DNA from 3 places in the Tissierella carlieri genome. Region 3 is predicted to be linked to each of the others. Evidence: riboswitches for the same ligand, from Rfam matches in the RefSeq annotation. Region 3 holds a riboswitch; each other region holds the start of a gene.

Evidence for each region. Region 3 has a riboswitch for cyclic di-GMP ahead of KQI38_RS09885 (MSCRAMM family protein). Riboswitches for the same ligand answer to the same signal wherever they lie in the genome.
Region 1: another riboswitch for cyclic di-GMP. It lies ahead of KQI38_RS22230 (type II secretion system protein); the one in region 3 lies ahead of KQI38_RS09885 (MSCRAMM family protein).
Region 2: another riboswitch for cyclic di-GMP. It lies ahead of KQI38_RS00335 (sigma-70 RNA polymerase sigma factor region 4 domain-containing protein); the one in region 3 lies ahead of KQI38_RS09885 (MSCRAMM family protein).

What each region holds. Positions count from the first base shown of each region.
Region 1 is NZ_JAHLOH010000016.1:126,310-131,375, reverse strand. It holds gene KQI38_RS03140 (prepilin-type N-terminal cleavage/methylation domain-containing protein) at 1-846, opposite strand, end outside; gene KQI38_RS03135 (hypothetical protein) at 869-1,324, opposite strand; gene KQI38_RS22230 (type II secretion system protein) at 1,706-2,122, opposite strand; cyclic di-GMP riboswitch class I at 2,341-2,432, opposite strand; gene KQI38_RS03125 (type II secretion system F family protein) at 2,545-3,747, opposite strand; gene KQI38_RS03120 (type IV pilus twitching motility protein PilT) at 3,759-4,811, opposite strand; gene KQI38_RS03115 (GspE/PulE family protein) at 4,823-5,066, opposite strand, start outside.
Region 2 is NZ_JAHLOH010000004.1:33,174-38,239, forward strand. It holds gene KQI38_RS00315 (BlaI/MecI/CopY family transcriptional regulator) at 1-103, shown strand, start outside; gene KQI38_RS00320 (M56 family metallopeptidase) at 105-2,363, shown strand; gene KQI38_RS00325 (S8/S53 family peptidase) at 2,524-2,766, shown strand; gene KQI38_RS00330 (hypothetical protein) at 2,809-2,982, shown strand; cyclic di-GMP riboswitch class I at 3,062-3,149, shown strand; gene KQI38_RS00335 (sigma-70 RNA polymerase sigma factor region 4 domain-containing protein) at 3,547-4,017, shown strand; gene KQI38_RS00340 (hypothetical protein) at 4,580-4,960, shown strand; gene KQI38_RS00345 (recombinase family protein) at 5,054-5,066, shown strand, end outside.
Region 3 is NZ_JAHLOH010000032.1:27,175-32,240, reverse strand. It holds gene KQI38_RS09895 (transposase) at 13-864, opposite strand; gene KQI38_RS09890 (5'-nucleotidase C-terminal domain-containing protein) at 1,009-2,835, opposite strand; cyclic di-GMP riboswitch class I at 3,034-3,118, shown strand; gene KQI38_RS09885 (MSCRAMM family protein) at 3,272-4,972, shown strand; gene KQI38_RS09880 (methyl-accepting chemotaxis protein) at 5,015-5,066, opposite strand, start outside.

The DNA.
Region 1 (5,066 bases), on a different contig from region 3:
TTTACTGTTATAGTTACTATGTGGCATATTTGCATTATAAGAAAATGGGACTAGACTTACATATACATCAGATTCTTCAAATATAGAAAACAAGCCTCCATTTGGATCATTTAATGTATTCTTTAAAAGATTTAACCTAACGGGATTATTTCCATTTATCCCTGTAGTTGTAGTTCCTTCACCATTCATGCCCCAATTCATACTTCCTGATGTATCTAGTACCATAGATATTGCAGCAACAGGCCTTTTATGGATTTCCGGTGTCTCCTCTGTTCTATAAGCTAATGCAATGGCTGGCTTCTTTGCATCTCCCCAATCTATAATGTGAAGTGCATTAATAGCCTCAACTTCAGTAGCTATAGTATCAGATTTCCTGTTATTACTGACATTAAGAATATATCTAATTATTTTATCTTCTTGAGTTTCTCTCGGTTTAGTAAACTTCAGATCATATATCAAATCTTCTAATCCATTGGTTAAAACATCCATCTTATAATAACCTGTTTTACCATCAATGGATACATATTTATAATGTACAATTGATTTTTTATCAGGTCCTAATCCTATATAATTCCAAGGTTTAACTAACCCTTTTATATCACCATTCTCAACGATTGGTTTGAAATCATCTTCAGTTATCATAAACCCCACTGTTGAAAATCTTATGGCATTATTAGTGGTTTCAATGGCATATCTGATGTCAGCTTGATTTTCAAAGGATTTAAATGTACTCGAATGTCCTCTTATTCCTATAAATAAGATATTATAGGCAATAATCATTACCATAAATCCTATACCTATTGCTATAATCAATTCTATTAAAGTAAATCCTTTTCTTTTATTCATACAGATCCCTCTTGATCTTATATTATTCTTTTATCCATCTAGTCCTACTAAGATTATTCTTATCAATATAAAGTGATAAAGATGAAGTTCCAGATCCCTTTGCTGTTTTGGCAGCAGCATGAATTTTAATTTCATCATCTTCCTTTGAGATTTCTATATCTACATATCCAACAGGATTTATCTCATTAGGTAAAGCAAGTTTTTTATGAGTCAAGGTATCTTTCGTATCTTTTATAAACTTATATATCTTTAAATCACCATCTTTTTCCTCCATCAAAGCCGCATATGCTATATCTATACCTGATCTAGCTAAATAATATGCTCTTAAATTATCTTCTTGAGTTGTAACTTGCTTAGTATTTGATTGGGCAATTGTTATAATCGAAATAAATAAAATTGACAATACTACCATTACCATTAAAACTACTGGCAATACAAAACCTTTAACTCTTTTTAGGTTCTTATTTATATAATTCATCCTATCACCTTTTAATCAATTTATATCATCTATACTATCTAACCAAATGTCCTTAGACATCTCGTTACATAGCACAGTAGTTTGACACTGTAGGGAGAAAATCTCCCTACAATATCTGTATTTTCCCTTTAGAATTATAAAGTACTAAGTCATACCATTTAAGGATTGTACTACATTTAGGATAATAGGAGTAAGGGAATGCCCCTGCAGTACACTCATATATGCATACCTTTTAAGATGAATCTATTAGTAGTCCGTATATACAAATTATCATGGTTATTTATTTAGCTTATTTTGTTGTGCGAATTTAAATAGTTAGTAAATATTTATTGCAGTACAATTTATATTTCCATATTTTATAAGTTCTGTTATTGATGCTATTTACTCCTTTAATTCTTTAATCTTTCCAGGTGAAACTATAAAAGAACCATCATCTTTAAAAGTAACTGTATATTCATCTCCAACCGTATTATCAGTTCCGTCTTCAAATATGACTGATTTACCTTTTAACTGTTCAGATATCTTAGGCCATTCTTGCATATAATCCTCAGACCCTTCATCCTTTGTTCCATTCCAAGATTCTTCTTCTTGAACTTTATTATCTGCTACCGCCATTGTAGCTGCTGACTCAAGTGTTCTAACATTAGCATTATGTGCCGCAATAGCTGCATTAACCCTTGACTTACCTAATTTAGGTACAGCTATAGCTGCCAATATCCCTAATATTGCAATAACTACCACTAACTCAACTAAAGTAAATCCTTTTCTGTTTCTTTTCTTGTTAATCCATTTCAACATTTGTTTTCCCCCTTAATTTTTATTTTAAAAATAATTATATAATTACAACAATGATCTCTTTCCTAAATCACCACCATTCTATCAATTCACAATGCTCAGTATACAATGTACAATTTAAAATCTGCAGACTCTGTTCATTTGTAAACAAAGAAATTTACAAGTTTAATTTATCAAAACAGTTTTATCGTACAAAAAAGCTGCATAAATAATACAACTATTTATGCAGCTGAACGATCATCATTATCCTATTGGATAACCTTAGACTCAAGCTTTGCGTCGCTAAGTTTCCTTAACTTTGCCGAGGAAATATTCATTTTTCGCTAATTTAATTTATTTTATATTATAATAATCCCTTTGTATTGTCAATATTTGGTAAATTAATAATTCACTTTAATTGTGAACTGTTCATTTTCAATTATTTATTATTGTATGGTATTCACCATATCAAACATTGGCATTGCCATAGCTATAACTATAAACCCAATGACCACTGCCATAACAACTAACATAAGAGGTTCCATTAAGCTAGTCATTCTTTGCAGAGCTACTTCTACCTCATCATCGTAGAAATCTGCTGTCTTGTATAATATATCATCAAGAGAACCTGATTCTTCTCCTATTTTTATCATGGAATCTACCATTGGTGAAAATACTCCCACTTCGTTAACTGCTCTAGACAAAGCAACTCCTTTTCTTACATTTTCAGCTGCTATTGCTAATCTATCATGTATTACTTTATTTCCCACCACTTTAGCTACCACATCTATGGATTGAAGTAAAGGAATACCACTAGATATTAGAGTTGATAAAGTCCTTGTAAATCTTGATGTAATTATTTTTACATTTGTATCTTTTACTATTGGGATTTTGAGCTTTAATGTATCTAAAAAATTCCTGCCAATAGGTGTTTGCTTAAAAGTGGCAAATCCTGCTATCATTCCTATAACTATTACTATAAATATATACCAGAAATTTGTTAGCCAACTACTTATATTAAGTAAAACCTGCGTAGGAACTGGTAATGCTTGTCCGCTAGATTCAAACATACCTATGAAAGTCGGCATAACAGCTACTAATAAGAATATAACCACTGCAATGGAAACTACTGCTAATGCTATTGGATATATTAAAGCTGATTTAATTTTGTTTTCCAATTTGTTTTCCTTCTCATAATGTACTGCCATTCTTTCCATTATTGTATCTAAGTTTCCACTGACTTCTCCTGCTTCAATCATATTTATAAGGAGTGCTGGAAATACCTTGGGATGTTTTTTCATTCCTTCAGATAAGGTAAACCCTTTCTGAACATTTTCATATAATGCTCCTAATGCCTTAATTAAGTTTTTATTTTCAGATTGTTTCTCTAATATTTCTATACATTTTACTATGCCAATACCAGCATCTAACATTGTATAAAACTGTCTGCAAAATACTGCTAGATCTTTCTTTTTAACTTTGCTAGAAAAGATATCTATCTGTGCTTCAGCCTCTATGTCCTTCTCTATTGAAACCGTCAGATAGTTATTTCCCTTTAGCATTGCTAATACATCCGACTTCTCATTTCCTTCAAAATATCCTTCTATCATTTCTCCATCTTGAGATACTGCTTTATACTTATATATCATAAGGTCACATCCTAAATAATATATTTTCTAATATTTTCTTGATTTATCGCCTGCATTAAAGCTATATCTTTAGATATTAATCCTCTTTTATAGAGCTCAAGTAATGATGAATCCATAGGCTGCATCTGATATTTTGCTCCTGTCTGTATCGCTGTATCTATTTGATGAATCTTATCTTCTCGAATTAAATTTCTTATGGCTGATGTTGCTACCATTATTTCAAAGGCAGCCACTCTTCCAGATTCATCTGACTTTGGCAATAATTGTTGAGATATTATTGCCTGAATAGCTGATGAGAACTGTACTCTCACTTGTTGCTGCTGATGTGGTGGAAACACATCTATTATCCTATCTATAGTCTTTGCAGCTCCATTGGTGTGCAAAGTTGATAACACAAGATGACCTGTTTCAGCTGCAGTAAGCGCTATAGATATCGTCTCTAAATCCCTCATTTCTCCAACTAATATAACATCTGGATCTTGCCTTAAAGCAGCCCTAAGACTTGATGCAAAGGACCTAGAATCTGTACCTATTTCTCTCTGATTTACTATACTTTGATTATGTTTATGTAAATATTCTATAGGATCTTCAAGAGTTAGTATGTGGCATTTTCTTTCATTATTTATTTGATTTATCATAGTAGCTAAGGTTGTGGATTTTCCACTTCCTGTAGGACCAGTAACTAAAATAAGTCCACGAGGTAATCTAGCTAAATCTTTCACCACTGGTGGAAGTCCCAAGTCATCTATGTTAGGTATTTCTAACGGAATTATCCTTAATGCCATACCATAAGATCCTCTTTGCTTATATGCATTTACTCTATATCTACCTATTCCTGGACTAGAGAAAGAAGTATCTACTTCACCATTTTCTTCTAATTCTTTTATTAAATGCTCACTCAAAGTTTCGTAAACTAAAGTTTTTGTATCGTCTGGCCTTAATTTTTCTTCACCAAAGTTTATCAACTGACCATTTATTCTTAAAACAGGAGGCATTCCAACTGTTATATGAATGTCAGATGCCTTTTTAGAAGTAGCTATGTTCACAAGTTCAATTATATTCATTGTATGTCCCCCTATCCCAATGTAAATCCTACTCTTAATACTTCATCATAGGAAGTATCTCCTCTAATTGCTAAATTTGCTGCTGATTGTAATAATGTATGCATTCCATCTTTTATAGCTTGTGTCCTTAATTCATCTATATTAGCTCCTTTATCTATAAGTTGTCTAATATTTTCATTAATTGGCATCAATTCATGTACTGCTCTTCTCCCTTTATATCCATCGTTACAAAAACTACATCCCACGGATTTATTT
Region 2 (5,066 bases), on a different contig from region 3:
AAATTCCTTTGTCAGTTTAGTTGCTACACTTTATAATGGCAAAAAGCTAAAGGATAGTGACCTTGATGAACTGGCAAAATGGCTTAAAGAACGGGGGGATTAATATGCAAGGATTTTTAACTACATTATTCCAATGCTCTATTTCTATGACACCGATAACTCTTGCATACATGATCATGAATCCTCTTTTATCAAAACGATATTCCGCTAAATGGCAGTATAGGATTTGGCTGGTGATAGTAATTGGCTGGATATTCCCCTATCGTCCTCAATTTGATTTGCCGCTTCTTCCTGTTCAAATGCCAGATAATCATATAATACAATCGCAGTTTATATCTATGCAATCAACAATTGGCAATACCGCTTCGCCTGTAACAGTTGGTGGAGAAATAGTAAGTACTCCAGTAGCATTGTCTTTATGGTGGGTGTTTGCAGCTATTTGGATTGTTGGGTTTAGCGTTATCGTAGTATATCATATTTTGCAGTATAGGCGTTTCATGAAAGTGATAAAGCGATGGAGCGAATCCGTGACTGATGTAAAGGTAATTAGAATATTTGACAGTTTGAAGTCAGAATTGAAAATTAAAGAACAAGTGACGTTAAAGAGATGTCCAGGTATCAAAAGTCCAATGCTTGTTGGTTTGGTCCATCCGGCAATCTTACTACCACCCATTAAAATTGCCGATAATGAATTATCTCTCATTCTAAGGCATGAGTTAATTCATTGCAAACGACGTGACCTTTGGTACAAGGCAATGATTTTGATAGCCACCGCACTCCATTGGTTCAATCCAGTGGTTTATCTCATGGCAAGAGCAACTGAAGTACAGTGTGAAATTGCTTGTGACGCATTGGTTTTACAAGACGCAAATTTTCAGCAGCGTAAGCAGTATGGTGAAACGATTATTGGCGTTATTAGGGATGGGACGCTCCCAAAAACCGTATTATCAACAAATTTTTATGGAGGGAAAAGAGGTATGAAAAATCGTATTGTTTCAATTTTAGACACAAAGAGAAAAAAAGCCGGTTTTACGATTCTTTGTTTAGTATTGATCGGAATTGTAACGATTGGATCTGCATTGGCTACAAATAACAAGGCTGGCAATAACGTTAGTAAAAAAAATTTTTCTTCAATCGCAAAGGTTGATGATAAATACAACAAATTGCTCGCCTTACGATTTGAAGATTACGAAAATATGACCGTAGCTGAATATCGCAACAAGGTATGGGATATCATTGGTCAGGATGAAGCAGCCTATTTTGAATTGCTTAATCATATACCAGAGAGTTGGGAAGATATTAAACAAACAGATAGGGATGTTTATTTCATTCTTAATGTATTAACTCCAATCATCGCAGAGAAATGGGAAACATGGAATTTTGGAGGCAATAAAGTGTGGGATACAGGAAAGATAGAGTATGGAGCGAGCTACACCATATTGGACGCCGACACACTCACAATGGGGGAAAGAAATCAAGCCATTGAAGGCATAAATGCGGATATCAGCAACTTTGTGGAAGGTAAAAGTAAGAGCGAACTTACAGATGAAACTGCTATACAAACGCTATTAGAAGCTGAAAGTAAAAAATGGGTGAAAAAGTACAGCGATCCGTCACTGAAAGTAGCATTTTCATTTTTATCGTTTCGGGCAGAAGTAATTAACGAACAGGAGCTTGAAAACGTATCAATACCATTGAAAAAGTCAGAGGAGAATGAGCTTGAAAATGCTACCTCGGAAGATTTTACATTGTTCCTTTCTCTAAAAACAAAGGGATACGAAAAACTATCCGTTGCCGATTTCAATAAGGAGATTGTAGTAACTATGGAGGATGATGGAAAGTATCCTCAAAAAGTTTTTGAAAAGATTAATAACAGTTTAAAGTCAGGAACTTATCCAGTAACATTGACACAGCAAGATCTGCACTTCTTAAGTATCACATTAAATGCATCTATCACTGAAAATGCAGTAAAACATATGCAGCAGTATACAGATGAAGTTATGCGTCCGTATATATCTAACAGCATAAATCGAGAGTTGACTACTCCAATATCTGGAGGTAATACAGAAATGACAACTTTCCAAGCGACAATTGAATATACCCTATGCTATGATATACTTGATGAAAATAACCTTACTGTCGCAGAGCGTGACCGGGCCTTGATGGGATTAATAAATGGAGTTCGAGCATTTATCTATAGCAAGAGTGAAGATGAATTGGTTGGAGGTAAGGCTGCTTTAGAATCCAAAATTGACAGGTTAGAAAAGCAATATAGCAATAAGCGGATACAGCTAAGTGTAGAAAATCTTATTTATCAAATACATGATGAACGGGATGTAGAAGCACTTCGACATAATAATTAAGAGCATCATCCATTCATCTTTGTCATCCAATAATTATTATAAAAAACTCTGGAGAAGTACCAGAACTATGTTTCGATTATTGATGATGGTGTAAATCCGTTATTAATCCTGAAGAATTGTTATTGTTATGAAGTTGCCGACATAGAAGTGAAAGCCGTTCATGCCAGACGGTATAGGTCACGCCACGAGAATAGCATCAGTTATTGATGAAAAATGTGAGTATGGAGTTACTATATATAGTATTAAGATTTTTGAGCATACTCTTGAGCCAGTAAATTTCGAAAAACTTGTTATCGCGTTAAATTGGTGTCTTATAAATGATATTGATGTTATTAATCTCAGCATGGGATCAGTTCAATTTACTGACAGAGTCAGATTTGTAGAACTTATGACTGAAAACTAGAAAAGCGAAATTATTGTTGTCTCAGCGTATAGTAATGATGATTTGCTCACATTTCCGGCCTCTCTGAATTCTGTTATAGGTGTTAAACATGATACATTTGGATTTTTACAACCTACTGATCATATTTATTGTGAAAAACCAATCGATGGAATCGATGTAGTTAGTGGATGTCAAGATTCGTTTTTTGGAGTGTATCATGAAGAATATAATAGCTAGATTATTGATGGTAGTTTTTATTTTTCTGTACTTTTGAATTTCCTATTAACCTTATATTTTATATAATTTAAGATATAAATAGAGTTAAGGGCAAACCTGTCAAAAGACAGGGACGCAAAGCTATAGGATCTAAGATGCTGTTGCATTATGATAGCCTGGCTGCCAGAAGTTCCAAGTCATAAAAAAGACCTGCTCTTTTCTAAAAGGGCAGGTCTTTTTATGCATAAGCGGCTTTTGATTGAACATGTTTTATTGGATATCACCCTTTTGCTATTGACCAAGGTGAAAGTGAGGTACAAAGATGAATCTCATACACATATGTTTTTTTGGGAGGTTGAATTGAAGATGTTCTATCTACATATGGCCTTCTAACAACTTCATATTACAAGAAGCCAACAGTTTGCCAAAGGCATTCTGCTGGCTTTTTTTGTTCGACAAAAAGGCACCAGTTCCGACCAATAAGGTTACTTTTCGATTGGAAGCCTTTTATTTTATATAAAAAACTGCTGGAACTGACCCGCTGTAGATCTCCGCCGCTTGTTCTTCATTTTGGATTTAAAAATCATGAAATGGAGGACAAGCCCTATGGTTAAACGAAAAAGAAGAACAAATTATAGCCAGGAATATCCTGACTTAAGTAAAGAAATTATTGAGGTGTTGAAAAAAAGTGACCGAAAGATGGAGTATCAACAATATGACCTGAAGGCAGAACGATGCAGAATTGATTATGCAAGGCAAACTGTAACTTACATACCAAGCCGCGAGGATTCCTATGAACGGCTATTGGTGGAGAATCGGCAGTTTGCAGCTGAAGGTGAAAGTGTTGAGGATGCGGCAGTAAAGTCAATAATGATTGAGAAAATGAGGACCTGTCTAAAACTACTTACTCCAGCGGAACAAGAGCTAATCACCGAGTTATATTTTAAAGGTAAGAGCGAGCGACAATTATCGAAAGAAACACATATTCCCTATATGACTATTCATGACAGAAAGGTTAGAATTCTTAATAAATTAAAAAAACTTATAGAAAAATAAAAATATTTCCGTGCACCCCCCTCACTCAACGTGGAAGTAAGTGAGGGGGTTTTTTTATTCTCCCTTTTGCTCCTTGAAAATTTCATATCCGGTAACTTAAATACATGAGCTGTTCAGCCGTGATGAGCGGCAGCGACTTTGATGGGCGCGCCAAGACTGCCTGCGGATGGGTAACGGACATCCGTCGAACCGATGGCATCGAAGGTTACGAGCGATAAAGCCCGTTCATAAAACGGTCTGTGGTGGACCGTATCGCAATGAAATGGACAGTGATAATGCTACTTCCGCCCAGCCACAGACATCGCAATGGGGGCGGCTCGCAGAGATCCTGGGAGAGGTGAAATTCCTATGGCGTTTGCTTAACCAGCAAATCATTTATGTTGCCGCCCTGTAAGCCGTAAGGCTTTTGTGCTTCGGGAAGTAGTGTCGAATAGAAGCATTGTAATAGTTTTAAAATGAAGAACAAGCAGATCGTTTGATCTTAGAAACTATGCTGCAGGGGATTTATTCCCTGCAGCATCCTTGTAAGATTAAACAGAAAAAAGAACAAGGAGGAATCATTATGGAAAATCAAAAAATGGATGAGCTAATTGGCAAGGATATGGTTATTGGCTATGTATACGACTATGACGGAAACCGTAAAGCATATTATTTTGATAATACTCCGTCTAACATTGCCAGTTTCATCATGCTGCACAAGGAAAACACAGATAAAATGATTTTAACGGATATTGCTGACCGCTTGGTTTTGAATACTTTCAGAGAATTCATCAACCAATGCCCGGATCAAAAACTACTGCAGGAGATTCTGAAAGACTTGCTCCCTATGCAGATGGGTGAGAAAGATACAGTCGAATTTCTGATTGTGGATGAAGCGGAGTATCAAGCTTTTTTAGATGAAGAAGAGAGGCAAGTGGTAGAGGCAGAACTTCAGATGTTGTAGTCACTGCTGAGCTACATGAGTAAGCATTGATTAGGCGATAGGATACAATATTCCTCTCGCCTGTTTTTTTAGAATTAGAACGGAGGGTTATTTATGAAGGAAAAGA
Region 3 (5,066 bases):
AAATATCCCTCCTTATTTAGTTCCAAACAATATCTTTCTTATTGCCCCACCTGTAATATTTATATTTTTACTTATTTCATCTGTCGTATATCCATGTCGTAATGCCTCATAAGCATACTCCTGCTTATATTTCACCAAATATCTTTTTCTGGAACCCTCCTTAATTAATTCGTAATCTGACCCTATTTTACAAACTGATTTTAATATGTCATCAAGAGAAATTGTTTTTTGGAACTTATTCTCTTTATTTAATGCTTCCTTAAATTCTCCATTACCTATAAATTCTGCCTGTTCAAATTCTTCTTTTAGTATTTTATAATCCTCTGGAGGTTCATCCATCAATTCCTCATACTTTTTTATGGCTTGCAGCCTATCTACTGAAAACATCTCTAATAATTCTTCAATATTTATTAAATTACCTACATTCATTCTATAAAACACATCTGAACTCCATTTATACTTAGTCATGGAGTTACAGATACTAGCATATACTGGGTTATTATGTATATATCTTATTAATCTTATAAGATATGACTCATTTTGAACTAAAATGCTCCTATATCTCCCTTCAAATGGAGAGCCCGTTCTTCCTTTTTTCTTATTATAATATTTAGCATATCTAGTATTTATTCTATGCATTATCCGACTTATAGAAATGTTGTGGGTTTTTATGACAAAATGATAGTGATTGTCCATTATAGTATAAGCTAATAAGTAAAAATCAAATATCTCTTTTATTTCACCTATAATCTTCAATAGTTCTATTTTATCTTCATTTTCCTCAAAAATAAAAGCCTTATTATTTCCTCTATGAATAATATGATATATTGCACCGTAATATTCTATCCTCGGCTTTCTCCCCACAATACTCCCTCCTACAATAATATTATATTATATATTCAACAAAAATTTCTAAAATCCTCTATTTTTATTAATAAAATTTAAAATAAGTAACAAAAACGGTGCCTGGCACCGTTTTTGTTACTTATTATCTTTATAAACTATTTTTTAAGGAACTAATATTACTTGATTTGGGAAGATTAGGTGTGGATTTTTTAAATTATTGTATTCTGCTAACTTTTCCCAAGTAGTATTAAATTGTTTAGCTATTTTCCATAAAACATCTCCAGCTTTTACTACATATTTTTGTGGAGCTAAAACTGGTTTTACTTCTGGCTGTGGTGCTGGCTCTGGAGTTGGTACTGGTGCAGGAGCTGGTGTCTCCACTGCTGGCACTTCTGGAGTAGGAGCTGGCTCTTCTACTACTGGAGCTTCTGCTGCTACTTCTGCTAAATAGTCTACTTCTACTGGTGTAATTACTTTAGCTTCTTTTATAGCTTCTACTAATACATCTCTAATCGGTATATAAGTATTTACTATATTCTTAGCCTTTGAGAAATCATATTTATCTCCACCTGTTATAAGGAAGTCATTTGTAACTACTGTGTAATATGCTTCCATATCAATAGGTGTACCATCTTCAAGACTAATCTTTGTAATTCTATTTTCGAATTCTGCATTTTTATCAAATTCTACTATAAGACCTGCAAATTGTCCGTTTCCTACTTCTGGATTATATATACCATGATCTATAGCTTTCTTTAAATCTGCCCCTGTCATTTCTAAAGTTACTAATTCATTATCAAATGGCATAATTTCATACATATCTCCCATTGTGATAGCACCTTTTTCTAGAGTTCTTCTAAGTCCTCCACCATTTTGGATAGCTACTTGAACTCCAGCTTTTTCCTTCATAACTTCTGATGACCATCTTCCTAATAAAGTAACATTATCTTCTTTACTATTATGTGTGAAAGCTTCTGCTGCTTCACCAATTACTTCACCTAATATTGGTCCAGCTTCTAATTCAAATTTTTCAAATAACTTTTGTCCTTCTGGGTCTGCTACAATATCAGCAGCCTTACTAGCTAAGTCGTCATATTTCGGCTCTATGCCTACTACTTTATTATCTTTATCTAATTCTATAGATAGTATTGCAAGTCCACGACCATTTTTATATCCTTGTACCACTGGAACATCTTTTACCTTACCTGCTACAGTTAGATGGCTATGACCAGAAATTATTCCATCTATTCCTTCTATATCGGCAAGTTTTGTTGCATTTCCTGTAATTTCTTTAGTTTCTTTATCTTGTGCAGAGTCAAGATGTGTAAGAGCTATTATAACGTCTGGTGTACCTTCTTCCGCCTTACCTTCTTGTAAATATTTAACCCAAGTCTTTGCTGCTTCTACTGGGTCAGTAAATTCTAATCCTTCTACATGCTCAGCTTTTGTAAGAGTGCTTGTATCTGGGTGAGCTAACCCTAAGAATGCTATTTTGATATTACCTTTTTCCACAATTTTATAAGGTTTTGCCCACTCTACTGGCTTACCAGTTTTTTTATCTACAATATTAGTAGCTAAAAAATCAAAGCCTCCGTCTTCTGCCCAACCCTTCATATGTTCTGCTCCCCAATCAAGCTCATGGTTACCTACTGCTGAAGCAACTACTCCCATAGCCTTCATCATAGCAGATACAGGAGCACCATAAGTAAGATTTGATATAGCTGTACCTTGATAGAGATCCCCAGCAGATACAAATACTGTATTAGGATTTTGCTCTAAAAGTTTTTTGGAGTAACCTATCATTTTGGCCATACCAATATCTTTACCTAAATCCTTTACATTACCATGAAAATCGTTAAAGGAAACAATGTCCACAGTTACCTTTGCTATTTCTTCAGCAAATGCTGCTGGTGCTGCTCCCATCATTATACCTAATACTAGGGCTAATGATAAAAACAAGCTAACGATTCTTTTGTTTCTAAACTTCATACATAAACCCCCTTAAATTTTACTTAGTGTAATCATACCCATTACACTTTATATATAACTTATTCTACATACTTTTCGTAAATCCTCCTTGTTTTTGAAATTTTATCCAAAATATCAAAAATAATTCTTTTTTAACAACTTTATGTTTTAACTTAATAGTTGTTGGTATAATATATATAAATAAAATTATATAATTGAACATAATAAAGGCAAACCCACCGAAAGGTGGGGACGCAAAGCTTGAAGTCTAATACCATATGGTAATGATTGTTCAGCTGCTATGTTAGTAAAACATAGCAGCTTTCTGCATTTTTGGACAGCTATAGAAATATTACTATAATAATAGTTTTTGTTTCAATTTTATAGCATAGAAGGGGATTCAGCATACTATAGCTATAATAATTATATTTCCATATTTATGAAAGGAGTGAAAAAAATGAAGAAATACAGTAAATTGTTCATCGTTTTCTTACTGGTACTAAGTTTAGCAGTATCAATAATACCAAATATCAGCTTTGCTGATTCTGGAACTGACTACCCAGGAAATGACTCAGGTTTTGATTTCAAAATTGATCCACCAGAAAGTACAATAATCTATTTTGATAAGGATGGAAATAAAATCCATGACACTAACTCCATATATTGGATAGAATTCACTTTATCAGATGATGGAAAGTATTTAAGCTTTGAGGCTAACAATGTATCGATTGATGCTTTAGCAGTGAAGGGTGGAAATGGTTATAGACTATATGAAAATTTAGGCAGCAGCAGATCTGGTTTTAGATCCCCAGATAATAATGGAGGTAATATACCAGAAATATCCCATTACTCTTTTAACATTATTATAGACATACCAGAAGAACCATGGATAGGCAAAGTTAAGGTAATCAAGACAGTTACAGATCCAAATAATATTCAATCACCAGAAGGTATAAGTTTCACCCTTATAGGACCAAACGGATATGAAAAAACCAAAGAAACTGATGATGAAGGAATCATTGAGTTTACAGAATTAGAAGAAGGTCAATACACCTTAACAGAGGATATTCCAGATGGATATTTAAGTAGTATCGGCAATGGAAAAACAATAATTCTTCCCGATGATGCCGATGAGGATTATATAGCTGAAATTGAAGTAGAAAACAGAAAAATTCCTGATGAATCAGATCCAAAAGGTAAAATAACTATTAAAAAACTTGTTATAGATCCTGAAGATAATATTATAGAAGATGGAACTGAGTTTGAATTTGAGATATATATCCTTAATGAATCAGAAGCATGGACATTATTAGATACTGTTACAATAGTAGGTAACAGCTCGGTAACAGTGGATGGCTTGAATCCTGGTGAATATATGATTAAAGAAATTGATATCCCTAATGGATACACTTTAACATCAGATAATAATTTAGAAGTTTCTATATTAGAAGATGTAGAAGCTAATGTAGATTTTACTAACCAAAAGGATAATGAAACTCCTCCAAAATGGAAAGGAACAATAGAAGTAATTAAAAATGTAGTAGATACAAGAAATGCTACACCAGGTTTAAGTGGATTTGCCTTCAGACTTTACAAGACAAATGAATCTATAGAAGAGTTCATATCCGAGCAGACAACTGGATCAACGGGAATTGTCTTCTTCTCTGATCTGGGGGAAGGTTTCTATAAACTATATGAATTAGATAGAGCTGGATATATTAAAGGAATGAGTAATTCTGGACTTTCATTAGTATTGAATAGAGAAACTACTAATGAAGATAGGCTACTCAAAGTGAATATTACAAATATAGCAGATTATCCAGAAGAAGATGACGACGATGACGATAATCCACCACCGGATGAAGATGATGATACTCCCCCGCCAGATGAAGAGGAAACTATAGAAGAGGAAATTCCTGAAGCTATACCTAAAACACCTGAAGAAGAAGTAATTATTGAAGAAGAAATTCCTGAAGCTGCACCTGAAATAAAAATAGAATCAGAAGAAATCCTTCCTGAAGAGGAAATAGAAATTGTAGAATCAGTTCCATTAGCAGCACCATCTCTACCTGCAACAGGAACAACATCAGAGTATATTTTTTATGGATTTGGTGGTCTATTGTTAGCTATAGGTCAATTTATAAGAAGAAAAAAATAAGATAAGTTAAGGAGCTAGGTAAAACTACCTAGCTCCTCCCTATTAAAACTTAACCTGAGAAACTATTTCTTCTAACTTATCAGATATATCTTTA